Regions from separate parts of the Pseudomonas frigoris genome, predicted to be linked through region 4. Evidence: predicted binding sites of a transcription regulator. Region 4 holds the regulator's gene; each other region holds the start of a gene.
The links. Region 4 encodes FliA, which starts transcription of late flagellar genes. Its sites were predicted from a motif close to CTAAAGTTTNNNNNNNNNNNGCCGNTAA; they were not measured.
Positions count from the first base shown of each region.

Region 1: ACMXYH_RS07725 (methyl-accepting chemotaxis protein) is a predicted target of FliA. The motif match lies at 1,818-1,845, and genes of this name have one in related genera.
Region 2: ACMXYH_RS06685 (flagellar protein MotY) is a predicted target of FliA. The motif match lies at 1,269-1,296, and genes of this name have one in related genera.
Region 3: ACMXYH_RS16270 (methyl-accepting chemotaxis protein) is a predicted target of FliA. The motif match lies at 2,157-2,184, and genes of this name have one in related genera.

Region 1 covers NZ_CP180479.1:1,714,360-1,717,567, forward strand. The annotation lists gene ACMXYH_RS07715 (inorganic phosphate transporter) at 1-313, opposite strand, end outside; gene ACMXYH_RS07720 (transporter) at 514-1,536, opposite strand; gene ACMXYH_RS07725 (methyl-accepting chemotaxis protein) at 1,960-3,208, shown strand, end outside.
Region 2 covers NZ_CP180479.1:1,492,524-1,495,731, reverse strand. The annotation lists gene ACMXYH_RS06690 (argininosuccinate synthase) at 1-165, opposite strand, end outside; gene ACMXYH_RS06685 (flagellar protein MotY) at 295-1,203, opposite strand; gene pyrC (dihydroorotase) at 1,363-2,409, shown strand; gene rnt (ribonuclease T) at 2,406-3,083, shown strand; gene ACMXYH_RS06670 (peroxiredoxin) at 3,158-3,208, opposite strand, start outside.
Region 3 covers NZ_CP180479.1:3,558,467-3,561,674, reverse strand. The annotation lists gene pnuC (nicotinamide riboside transporter PnuC) at 1-249, opposite strand, end outside; gene ACMXYH_RS16270 (methyl-accepting chemotaxis protein) at 395-2,029, opposite strand; gene ACMXYH_RS16265 (undecaprenyl-diphosphate phosphatase) at 2,324-3,154, shown strand; gene ACMXYH_RS16260 (DUF1294 domain-containing protein) at 3,151-3,208, shown strand, end outside.
Region 4 covers NZ_CP180479.1:5,232,489-5,235,696, forward strand. The annotation lists gene ACMXYH_RS24040 (protein phosphatase CheZ) at 1-782, opposite strand, end outside; gene ACMXYH_RS24045 (chemotaxis response regulator CheY) at 813-1,184, opposite strand; gene fliA (RNA polymerase sigma factor FliA) at 1,352-2,092, opposite strand; gene fleN (flagellar synthesis regulator FleN) at 2,089-2,919, opposite strand; gene flhF (flagellar biosynthesis protein FlhF) at 3,036-3,208, opposite strand, start outside.

The sequences.
Region 1 (3,208 bases), 3.3 Mb from region 4:
CTGCGAAATTCGGCGGCAAGGAGTTGGTGTAAATCACCGTGGCCACGGCGTTGGCGGTGTCGTGGAAACCGTTGACGAACTCAAAGCCGAGGGCAATCAGCAGCGCCACGCCCAACAGCAGAAACGGCGTCCAGGTGGTCACCACAGTGCCGAGTTCGTTCATGTCGTGCATCAGACTGTAGGCGGTGAACAACAGCCCGCTGCCCAGCACAGCGAAGAAAATCACGATGGTCAGCAGGCCGGGCTTTTTATCGAGTTGCGGTTTGGCGCTACTGGCGGACGCCTGTGCGGCGGAGAAGGAAGGAGTAGCCATGACGGACAATCCTAAGGGGAGAGGGAGTGTCGCCCATGATCGTTGCTGAATGTTACAGGGAGGCTGCGCTGGGTCAGGGTTTGGGTTTTTTAAAGGCAGAATCAAAAGATCGCAGCCTCGTTTCACTCGACAGCTCCTACATTTGGAATGCGCAACCCTGTAGGAGCTGTCGAGTGAAACGAGGCTGCGATCTTTTGATCTTAATAATCCTGGCGCTTACGAAACGCCCAACGCCCGGCGATCACGGTAAACGTCGCGACCAAGGCCACCAGAATCCAGAACCCTTCCGGGTCGCCGGAAAGCGGCACCCCACCGACGTTCATGCCAAAGAACCCGGCGATGATGTTGATCGGCAACGCCAGCACCGTCACCACGGTCAGGGTGAACAATGTGCGGTTGCTCTGTTCGTTGAGGTTGGCGGCGATTTCTTCCTGCAACAGCTTGATCCGTTCGCCGAGCGCCGTGAGGTCGTTAATGATCAGCGCGAACTCCTCGGTGGACTTGCGCAGCTCCTTGACGTCTTCCTTCTGCAACCACTGCGGCGGGCGATTAAGCAGGCGCAGCAACGAGCCCGGTTCCAGCGCCAACAAGCGTTGCAGGCGCACCAGCACCCGTCGGTTAGCACCCAGTTCGGCCCGGTTGGTCGACAGCCGCGAGGACAGCAATTCATCTTCGATCTGATCGACACTGAGGCTGGTCTTGCGCACGATCTGGGTCAGCACTTCGCCCTGATCGCGCAGCAGATGCACCAGCAATTCCAGCGGCGAGCGAAAGCACTCACCGGCCTTCACCGACGAGCGCAGCTTGTCCACCGAGTGCAGCGGTTGCAGCCGTGCGCTGATGATCATCCGACTGCGGGCGCAGACCCACAGCGTTGAAACATCTGAAGAAACCATGCTGCTGAGGTTGAACACCACGTCGTTGACCACCGCCAGCAACGCCGAATCCACATGCACGATGCGCGTCGAACGAGAGCCCTCATGCAGCGCTTCGAAAAATTCGTCGGGCAATTCCAGATGGCTTTTCATCCAGCGCTCGCATGCGGCGTGGGCCAGGTTGAGGTGCAGCCAGAGAAATTCGTCGTTGTCGCCGGGTTGTTGCAGGCACTGCAAGGCCTTGGCCGAATCGAGCTCGCGACCGCGCTCGCCGGGGCGAAAACTGAAACCGTACAGCAGACCGAACAGGTCCGTGTCGCGATGGCTTTGGTCGATGCTGTGGTTCATGAGGTCTCGCAAAGGAGCGCTATTGCTCTATGTAGCAGCTGGCGAAGCCTGCGTTCGGCTGCGGAGCAGTCGTAAAACCTGAGCGCGCGGTCTACCTGACGCAACGCATTGTCTGATTTCACGACTGCTACGCAGCCGAACGCAGGCTTCGCCAGCTGCTACAGGTCGCGTTACGGCGGATTTTTCAGGTTCACTTGAGCCGCATCATCGCAAGGAGTTTTGACGGTTTTGTGACAGAGCGGTGGAGGCGAAATAGTGGCACTACCGACGGTCGGAATTGATTAAAGAACCGCTCTGGCACGCCGATCCTGCTGACGTGAACTTGCATGGCTTTGGCCACTGACCAAGGTCGCAGACAGGGATGTCCGAACACCTTTCACGCCTGATCGCGGCGTGTCTCCTCCTTGTCATGAGTATCACTCGATGCTGCAAAAATCCCTGAGAGCACAAATCCTCGCGTTGTTGAGCGGCAGCTTGTTCGCGATGTTGTTGATCGCCCTGGCCTGTTTTCATTTTCTGTCCAACGGTGTTCAGAGCTACGCGAATCTGATCGAAGGCCCGCTGCACACCTCGCAATTGATCGATGAAGCCAACCTGCAATTCAAGGTTCAGGTTCAGGAGTGGAAAAACGTCCTGCTGCGTGGCAAACAACCCGCGGATCTGGATAAGTACTGGAAGCAATTCGAAGACCGTCAGCGCGATGTGCAGGACATCCTCGGCGAACTGGCCGGGCAGAAGGGTATCGAGCCGCAGCTGAAAACCCGCATCGAACGCCTGCGGGACGAACATCGTCTGTTGGGCGCGGCTTATCAGAAGGGCCGTGACGCCTACGTGGCGGCAGGCGCCGACCCAACGGCTGGCGACACGGCGGTCAAAGGTGTTGACCGCGCGACCAGCGATCAGATGACCGAGTTGGTCAGCGAATTGCGCAAGCAGGGTGCCGAGCAATCGAAGCTGATCAGCGCCGACGCCGACCGCACCGTGTTGCTGGGGATCATTGTGATGCTCGCCTCGGGTCTGTTGATCGGGTTGCTGAGCCTGTGGCTGGTCAACCGCAACCTGGTGGAACCGATTCGCAAACTGATCGAGTACGTAGCGCAACTCAGCCAGGGTCGTTTCGCCGAACGCGTGGCCAGCACCCGTCAGGATGAGCTGGGCAAATTGGCGACAGCGGCCAATACACTTCGCGATTTCCTCGCCGAAACCTTCAGTCGTTTGCAGCGCAGCGCCAAGGATCTGGACAGCGCCAGCGGTGAACTGAACTCCATCGCCAGCCTCATGGCCAGCGGCACCAACGAGCAGTTCAACCGTACTGATCAGGTGGCCACGGCGATGAACGAAATGTCCGCTACCGCGCAAGAAGTCGCACGCCACGCTGCCGATGCGGCACGTGCCGCCGACGATGCCGACCAGTCCGCCCAGCAGGGCGAAAAGGTCATGCAGGGCACCATTCACACCATCACCCAAATGCGCGGCGAAATCGCCAATACCGCCACGGTCATCCGTCGTCTGGAAACCGACAGCGGGCGCATCGGCAAGGTACTGGAAGTGATTCGCGGCATCGCCGAGCAGACCAATCTGCTGGCGCTCAACGCCGCCATCGAAGCAGCCCGTGCCGGTGAAGCCGGGCGCGGTTTTGCGGTGGTGGCCGATGAAGTCCGCAGCCTGGCCC
Region 2 (3,208 bases), 3.1 Mb from region 4:
CATGGCCTGTGCCTTGGCGCGTGCAGGTTCGACCTCTTCGCCCTGACCCAGGTCAGCGGTGAAGGTCACGACTTCACAGTTATAAGTATCCTGCAGCCACTTGAGGATCACCGAAGTGTCCAGGCCGCCGGAATACGCCAGAACGACCTTGTTTACGTCCGCCATGCCATCACTCCACGGGGTTCTACGGAAAGCCGTCAAGTCTACCGGTCATGCAGGATAATTTACAGAGGCGCGACAGCTTATGACGACGAAGCGACAGATTATGTCGAGTGAGCGACGATTGCAGCGGGTTCAGGAGGTCGACGCGGCGCTCGCCGATGCAGTGGCCTGAGGGGCCGGCGTTTCAGTGGGCGCAACGCGCGCGAGGTGCACATTGACCCGACGGTTCTTCGCCCGGTTGGCGGAATTGGTATTGGGCGCCAATGGATAACGCTCGCCGTGAAAGCGCACGGTGATCTGCGATTCCTGAATGCCGTTGGCCTTGAAGAACTCCATGACTGCCAGGGCCCGACGCCGCGACAGGTCACGGTTGGTCAGGCGGTTGCCGCTGTTGTCGGAGTGGCCATCGAGTTCGATGTGGTTGACCGTCGGGTCGGCCTTCATGAACGCCAGCATCACTTGCAATTGAGCCTTGGCTTGCGCGTCGAGATCGATGCCTTCGCCGGGGAAGCCGATCTGCGATTGTTTAACCTGCTCGAAATTCTTCGGCAGCAGTTTTGCCACACAGCTCTGGTAGTCGTTGAAGGCGTTGCTGAACTTGACCGGCAGCAGGCGCACTTCCGACACCCGGCCATCGCCCGAGTAATGTCGAACGACCGGACTGCGGCCATCCATCAGGCCACTGATCAAGCGGCCGGCCTGAACTTGCGAACTGTTGAACAGCACGTTGCCGCTGCCGATCCGCACAGAACCGAGGTTGATGTCGCCACGCCCCGGCTGCCAGGGTGCAGCCGCCGCCAGCAAGGTAGCCGAACCGCCGCCGATCATCGCGTTGTAGGACTTCAGACGAAACGTCGCTTGCTCGCCAGCGCGGTGCACGAACTCACCCGAACCAAAATCGGTGATCGGTTGACTCAGGCGGCACTCGAACTTGTCTCCTTCGACCGTCCACTCGATGCTCTCCAGACGGGTCTGGAAAGTGAGCGCCATCGCTGGAAGGCTGGCAAACACGCTGAGCAAGGCTAAATAACGCTGGCGCACGGGAGGCTCCACTGGCTTCTACAACAAAAAGACCGACACACAGATGTTTACGGCATACCTGTTGGATATCGGAAGCTTCCAGCAAAACTTGATAGCGAGTGCCTGGAAGAGTCTTTTCCGGTAGCATTCCCCTCAGTTTGACCCGCCTGGAATCCCCTCATGTCCGACCGCCTGACCCTGCTGCGTCCCGACGACTGGCATATTCATCTTCGCGATGGTGCTGTGTTGCCCAATACAGTCGCGGATGTCGCGCGCACCTTTGGTCGCGCCATCATCATGCCCAACCTGGTACCTCCGGTGCGTAACACCGCTGAAGCCGACGGCTATCGCCAGCGGATTCTCGCTGCACGCCCGGCTGGCAGCCGCTTCGAACCGTTGATGGTGCTGTACCTGACCGACCGCACCCAGCCCGAAGAAATTCGCGAGGCCAAGGCCAGCGGCTTCATTCACGCCGCCAAGCTGTATCCGGCCGGCGCGACCACCAACTCGGACTCCGGTGTCACCAGCATCGACAAGATTTTCCCTGCACTTGAGGCCATGGCCGAAGTCGGGATGCCCTTGTTGGTTCACGGTGAAGTCACCCGTGGCGATGTCGACGTTTTCGATCGCGAAAAATTCTTTATCGATGAGCACATGCGTCGTGTGGTCGAGCGCTTCCCGAGCCTCAAAGTGGTGTTCGAACACATCACTACCGCCGACGCCGTGCAGTTCGTCAACGAGGCTTCGGCCAATGTTGGCGCGACCATCACCGCGCATCACCTGCTGTACAACCGCAACCACATGCTGGTGGGCGGGATTCGGCCGCACTTCTATTGCCTGCCGATCCTCAAGCGCAACACCCATCAGGAAGCCCTGCTCGACGCCGCCACCAGCGGCAGCGACAAGTTCTTCCTCGGCACCGACTCGGCGCCCCATGCCCAGCACGCCAAAGAAGCCGCTTGCGGCTGTGCCGGTTGCTACACCGCTTATGCCGCGATCGAGATGTATGCCGAAGCCTTCGAACAGCGCAACGCGCTGGACAAGCTCGAAGCCTTTGCCAGCCTGAACGGCCCGCGTTTCTACGGCCTGCCGGTGAACACCGATCGCATCACCCTGGTCCGCGATGAGTGGACCGCCCCAACCAGCCTGCCATTTGGCGAGCTGACCGTAATCCCGCTGCGCGCCGGTGAAAAACTGCGCTGGCGCCTGCTGGAGGAACACGCGTGAGTGAAGACCATTTCGATGACGAACAGGACGGTCAAGGCGGCGGAGGTGGTTCGCGCCACCCGATGGCTGAGCGCTTCCGTGGATACCTGCCAGTCGTTGTCGACGTTGAAACCGGTGGTTTCAACTCTGCCACTGACGCTTTGCTGGAAATTGCCGCAACCACCATTGGCATGGACGAAAAAGGGTTTGTGTACCCCGACCACACCTACTTCTTTCGCGTAGAGCCTTTTGAAGGCGCGAACATCGAAGCGGCCGCTCTGGAATTTACCGGGATCAAACTCGATCACCCGCTGCGCATGGCAGTGAGTGAAGAAGCAGCGCTGACCGACATCTTCCGCGGCATCCGCAAGGCACTGAAAGCCAATGGCTGCAAACGGGCGATTCTGGTCGGGCACAACAGCAGCTTCGATCTGGGTTTCCTCAACGCCGCTGTCGCTCGCCTGGACATGAAGCGTAACCCGTTTCATCCGTTCTCGAGCTTCGATACTGCAACCCTGGCCGGTCTGGCTTACGGCCAAACGGTACTGGCCAAGGCCTGTTCAGCAGCCGACATCGACTTCGACGGTCGTGAGGCCCACTCGGCTCGCTACGACACCGAGAAGACGGCAGAGCTGTTCTGCGGCATCGTCAATCGCTGGAAACAAATGGGCGGTTGGGAAGACTTCAACGACTGATCCCGGTCACCGGGTTTATCCCGCCCACAAAAAACCGGCCTCAACGGCCGGTTTTTTTATGCCTCAAACGTGCCTTACAGCGCGGCAGCGTTCTCGGTCAGGTAAGCCGCGACGCCTTCGGTCGA
Region 3 (3,208 bases), 1.7 Mb from region 4:
GTCGAGTAGGCTGACCTGCCGACCATGGCGCGCGTCCCCCACATGCGTCCACTGCCACCAGCCATAGAGCTGCAATGCGGCGTAGATCACCTGCAGGAGCATGTCCGAGTAGAGCTTCACCTCAAAAAAGATCCAGCTATAAAGCAGCACCATGACCAGACCGATCGGCCAGCACCAGGGGTTCTGTTTGACCGTCAACCAGACGGCAATGACACCGAGGGCAGCGGCAAACAGTTCAAGGCCGGACATGGAGGTTCCTTGGGGAAATCGAAGAGGGTGCGGATTGTAACGGGAAGGAGCGAAGTTTGAAGATCAAAAGATCGCAGCCTGCGGCAGCTCCTACGGGTGTACGCCAATCCCGCAAGGAGCTGCCGCAGGCTGCGATCTTTTCGGGTTACACCCGGAACTGCTTGAGCAGCCCGTTCAATTGCTCACTCAATTCCTTCAGGTGAACGCTGGCCACGCTCGACTGTTCGGCCGCCAGCGCCGTGCTGTGGGACAAACCGGCCGCCTGGGTGACGTTCTGGTTGATGTCCTCGACCACATGCGCCTGTTGCAAGGTCGCGCTGGCGATGGAGGCGTTCAACCCGTTGAGGTTGCGCAGCGCCTGGGCAATGGCATTCAGGCTTGCACCGGCCAGGCCGGCCTGCTCGATGGTCAACTGCGAAGCACGGCTGCTGTCGCCGATCACTTTGACCGCCGCTTCGGAGTGGCTTTGCAGGCGTTCGATCATCGACTGGATCTCGGCCGTGGACTTCTGGGTACGCTGGGCCAGCAGTCGCACTTCATCGGCCACCACCGCAAAACCGCGACCTTGCTCGCCGGCCCGGGCGGCTTCGATGGCCGCGTTGAGGGCCAGCAGGTTGGTTTGCTCGGCGATGGAGCGGATCACTTCGAGAACGCTGCCGATCTGCGTGCTTTCGGCGGCCAGGGTACGAATCACTTCCACCGCCTGATCGATGGTGGACGACAGCTTGTCGATTTGTTGCAGGCTGCCATCGATGTTGACCTGACCTTGCTGCGCCTGAGACTCGGCATCGCGCATTTCGCTGGCGGCGTGCTCGGCGTTTTTCGCGACATCGTGTACGCCATACGTCACTTCATTGATGGCCGTGGCCACCAGTTCCATTTGCTGGGACTGTTGCTGACTGCGTTGCTGGGCCTGGGCGGCGTCGTTGCCCAGTTCGCTGGAAGACTGGCCCAGGGCACTGGCGGACACTTGCAGTTCTCTGATCACCAATCGCAGCTTGGCGGTGAAGGCGTTGAAGTGGCGTGCCAGTTGCGTGACTTCATCCTGGCCGTGGGTGTCGAGACTGCGGGTCAGATCGCTCTCGCCGCTGGCGATGTTGGCCATGGCATTCACGGTTTCCTGCAGTGGACGCACGATGCTGCGGGCAATCAGGATGACCAGCAGCGCCATGATCAGGGCAATCACCAGCCCCACGAACGAAGCCTTCCAGACCTGGCCATAGAACTCGGCCTGCATGTCATCGATATACACGCCCGAACCGATCACCCAGCCCCAAGGCTCGAACAGTTTGACGTAGGAGGTTTTTTCTACCGGTGCACTGGCGCCCGGTTTCGGCCAGCGATAGTCGACGGTGCCGGCACCCTTGGTCTTGGCGACGGCGACCATTTCGTTAAACAGGGCAAAACCGTCGGGGTCGCGGATCGCCGAGAGGTTCTGGCCATCAAGCTTCGGGTTGGCCGGGTGCATGATCATCACCGGCGTCAGGTCATTGATCCAGAAGTAGTCGTTCTGGTCATAGCGCAAACCGCGAACGGCGCTCAGTGCCTGCTTTTGCGCGGCGTCGCGGGTGAGCGTGCCGGCAGTTTCGAGGTCGTGGTAATAGGTCAGAATGCCACTGGCGGTTTGCACCACATGCTGGGTTTTCTGGGCCTTGGCGTGGTACAGGTCATCGTGAATCTGCTTGAGCATCAAGACGCCCAACGTCATTAGCATCAGGACGGCCACGATCAAGATGAGCCACAAACGCCGGCTGATCGACATACTGCGCAAGCTGTTCATAACGCTGTCACTCCGGTTTCTTTTTCTTGTAATAAATGATCGCCAGCATCCAACCACACTTTTCCGATCGGTCATATCCGACCCAAGTCCAATAACGCGGCAGCGTTAATCGGACTTGTCTGATAGGATTTCGGCCCCGCACGGAAAAACCTGAATCCAAGTTGATTTTTCACGGAATTTTTATGGTTCCGTCTGGATCCTGTGCGCACGGGACTTCAGCTAGGCTGATCGCAGTAAACGTTCTGAAAAAATATTAACGGGGCATGCCGTGGCGCATCGCTTCTTGGGGGATTGATGGATCTTTGGACTGCCTTTTCGGCATTGATTCTTGGGGTTGTAGAAGGGCTGACGGAGTTTTTGCCGATTTCCAGCACCGGTCACCAAATCATTGTCGCGGACTTGCTCAACTTCGGTGGCGAGCGGGCCATCGCTTTCAACATTATTATTCAGCTGGGGGCAATTCTGGCAGTGGTGTGGGAGTTCCGCCGCAAGATCATCGATGTGGTGACCGGTTTGCCAACGCAGCCCGGCGCTCGCCGCTTTACCGCAAACTTGCTGATTGCCTTCATGCCGGCCGTGGTACTGGGGGTGATTTTTTCCGATTTGATCCACGAGTACCTGTTTAACCCGATCACCGTCGCGACGGCGTTGGTTGTGGGCGGGATCGTCATGTTGTGGGCCGAAAAGCGTCAGCATGAAGTGCATGCCGAAACCGTTGATGAAATCACATGGAAAGACGCCCTGAAAGTCGGCTTCGCCCAGTGCCTGGCGATGATTCCCGGGACTTCGCGTTCCGGCTCGACGATCATTGGTGGCTTGTTGTTCGGGCTGTCGCGCAAGACCGCTACCGAGTTCTCGTTCTTTCTGGCGATGCCGACCATGGTCGCTGCGGCCGTTTACTCGGGCTACAAATACCGCCACCTGTTCGTCCCGTCGGATTTTCCGGTGTTCGCAATCGGCTTCGTTACCGCGTTCATCTTTGCAATGATTGCCGTCAAGGGCTTGCTCAAGTTCATCGCCAGCCACAGCTACGCAGCGTTTGCCTGGTATCGCATCGCGTTCGGCCTGGTCATCCTGGCCACCTGGCAGTTTGGCTGGGTTGACTGGGCCGCGGTCAAGCCATGAGTGACGCCAGCGCGCGCAACAACCCCGGACGCAAGCCCGCAGGAGAGATTCGCA
Region 4 (3,208 bases):
CCAAGACTGGATAGCAAATCGTCCACATCGTCCTGACCGGACACAACGTCTTCTCTTTTATCGGCATGAATCTGCGGACCTTCACCCTGAGAGAGATGTTTTTGCGGATCTTTTTCTGCCAGCATCGCTTCACGGTCATGTTCGATGCCCGCAAAGCGGTCCACCTGACTGGCCATAAGCACGAGCTTGAGCAGGTTGCTTTCAACTTCGGTGACCAATTGGGTCACGCGCTTGATCACCTGACCGGTGAGGTCCTGGTAATCCTGAGCGAGCAGAATGTCGTTGAGGTTGCTCGACACAACGCGATTGTCTTCGCTGCTGCGTGTCAGGAAACCGTCGACTCGCCGGGCCAGCTCACGGAACTCTTCAGCCCCGACTTCGCGACGCATGAACCGTCCCCAGTCGGTGCTCAGGGCCTGGGCTTCGTTGCTCAGGCCGTTGACCAGTGGCGTGGCGTTTTCCACCAGGTCCATGGTGCGGTTGGCAGCGGCCTCGGTCAGCTTGACCACATAACCCAGACGCTCGGTGGCATCCGTGATCTGCGAGACTTCCTCGGCTTGCGGCATGTGCGGGTCAATCTGGAAATTGACGATCGCGCTATGCAGCTCGCGAGTGAGCTTGCCCACTTCTTGATACAGGCCACGGTCACGGGTCTGATTGAGCTCATGGATCAGTTGCACAGCGTCGCCGAACCTGCCTTTTTCAAGGCTTTCGACCAGTTCGACCGCGTGTTTTTTCAGAGTCGATTCGAAATCGCCCTGTGAAGACTCGTTATGCTCCATAGCTCCCCCGTGGCGCAGTGGCTTCGCACATCAACCGATGCGTTCGAAGATCTTTTCAATCTTGTCTTTCAACGCCTGGGCCGTGAAGGGCTTGACCACATAGCCGTTAACACCGGCCTGGGCCGCTTCGATGATCTGCTCGCGCTTGGCTTCAGCGGTCACCATCAGCACTGGCAGGCTCTTGAGCTTTTCATCGGCGCGCACATGGCGCAGCAGCTCGATACCGGTCATGCCAGGCATGTTCCAGTCTGTTACCAGAAAGTCGATGCTGCCGCTGTTGAGAACCGGAATGGCAGTGGTGCCATCGTCGGCCTCGACCGTGTTGGTGAACCCAAGGTCACGCAACAGGTTTTTAATGATCCGCCGCATCGTTGAGAAGTCATCAACGATGAGGATTTTCATGTTCTTGTCCAATTCGACCTCCAAGCAGTCTTAAACGCGCCCAGCACCTGGACGCGCCATTTCAATCAATCCGGCAAAGCACTCAATGACTGTCTGGAGCACAACAGATCGGGACCGGTAAGGTTCAACACCCCACCCGCCGCGTTCGCAGTGCCCCCACACTGCCTTCAGCGCGCTCGCCACTCCCCCAAACGCCCCCGCAAACGGGCCGCGCACTGGCTGTGTAACTGGCTGACCCGAGATTCGCTGACCCCCAGGACCTCACCGATTTCCTTGAGATTCAACTCTTCGTCGTAGTACAGCGCCAACACCAGTCGCTCACGCTCCGGCAAATTGGCAATCGCGTCCGCCAGCGCTGCCTGGAAGCGTTCATCTTCCAGATCGCGTGACGGCTCGAGATGAGCACTCGCGCCATCCTCGTGCAGCCCTTCGTGTTCGCCGTCCTGCAACAGATCGTCGAAACTGAATAGCCGGCTGCCCAGGGTGTCGTTCAAAATCCCGTAATAATCGTCGAGACTCAATTGGAGTTCGGCCGCAACCTCGTGATCTTTAGCGTCACGGCCAGTTTTAGCTTCAATCGAGCGAATGGCGTCGCTGACCATCCGGGTATTGCGGTGGACCGAACGTGGCGCCCAGTCCCCCTTGCGTACTTCATCGAGCATCGCGCCACGGATTCGAATGCCCGCGTACGTCTCGAAACTCGCGCCTTTACTGGCGTCGTATTTGGTCGACACTTCAAGCAGGCCGATCATCCCGGCCTGGATCAGGTCTTCCACCTGAACACTGGCTGGCAGACGCGCCAGCAAGTGGTAGGCAATGCGTTTAACCAGTGGCGCGTAACGCTCGATCAGCTCGTACTGCGCGTCACGTGCCGACTTCTTGTAGAGGTTGTAGCCACTGGATGTCATAGCACCGGTCCTGCGGTTTGTTGCACGAGGCGCTCGACGAAAAACTCCAGGTGCCCACGCGGGTTGGCAGGTAGCGGCCAGGTATCGACCTTCTGTGCAATGGCCTTGAACGCCAGTGAGCACTTGGACCGTGGGAAGGCTTCGTAGACGGCGCGCTGCTTCTGCACAGCCTTGCGCACACTTTCGTCGTAAGGCACCGCGCCGACGTATTGTAAGGCGACGTCAAGGAAGCGATCCGTGACCTTGGTCAACTTGGCGAACAGGTTGCGACCTTCCTGCGGGCTCTGGGCCATGTTGGCCAGGACGCGGAAGCGGTTCATGCCGTAATCGCGGTTCAGCAGTTTGATCAGTGCGTAGGCATCTGTGATCGAGGTCGGTTCGTCGCAGACCACCAGCAAGACTTCTTGCGCTGCGCGAACGAAACTGACTACCGAGTCACCAATGCCCGCCGCGGTGTCGATCACCAGCACGTCGAGGTTGTCGCCGATATCGCTGAACGCCTGGATCAGGCCGGCGTGTTGGGCCGGGCTCAAATGAACCATGCTCTGTGTGCCGGACGCGGCCGGGACGATGCGAATGCCGCCAGGGCCCTGCAACAGTACGTCGCGCAGCTCGCAGCGGCCTTCGATCACGTCGGCCAAAGTACGTTTGGGTGTCAGTCCCAGCAGGACGTCGACGTTCGCCAGCCCCAGATCGGCGTCCAACAGCATGACGCGCCGACCGAGCTCAGCTAGAGCCAGGGACAAGTTCACTGACACGTTAGTCTTCCCGACGCCACCTTTGCCGCCGGTCACCGCGATCACCTGTACGGGATGCATGCTGCCCATGAATTTTCTTTACCTTGTCTTACTTAGACGGAGGCCACATTACTGGCTGCGCGTTCACTAACTGAACAATGCATGGCAGACCATCGATGTAGGTACAAAAACTGTTCATTAATACCTCAGCCGACCTGCTTGGTCGGGCTGTGGTAAATATCAGCGAACATGTCAGCCATGGCTTCTTCGCTGGGTTCTTCTTGCATTTGCACGCTGACGGCGCGACTGACCAACTGATGACGACGCGGTAGATGCAAATCATCCGGAATCCGCGGGCCATCGGTGAGGTAAGCCACCG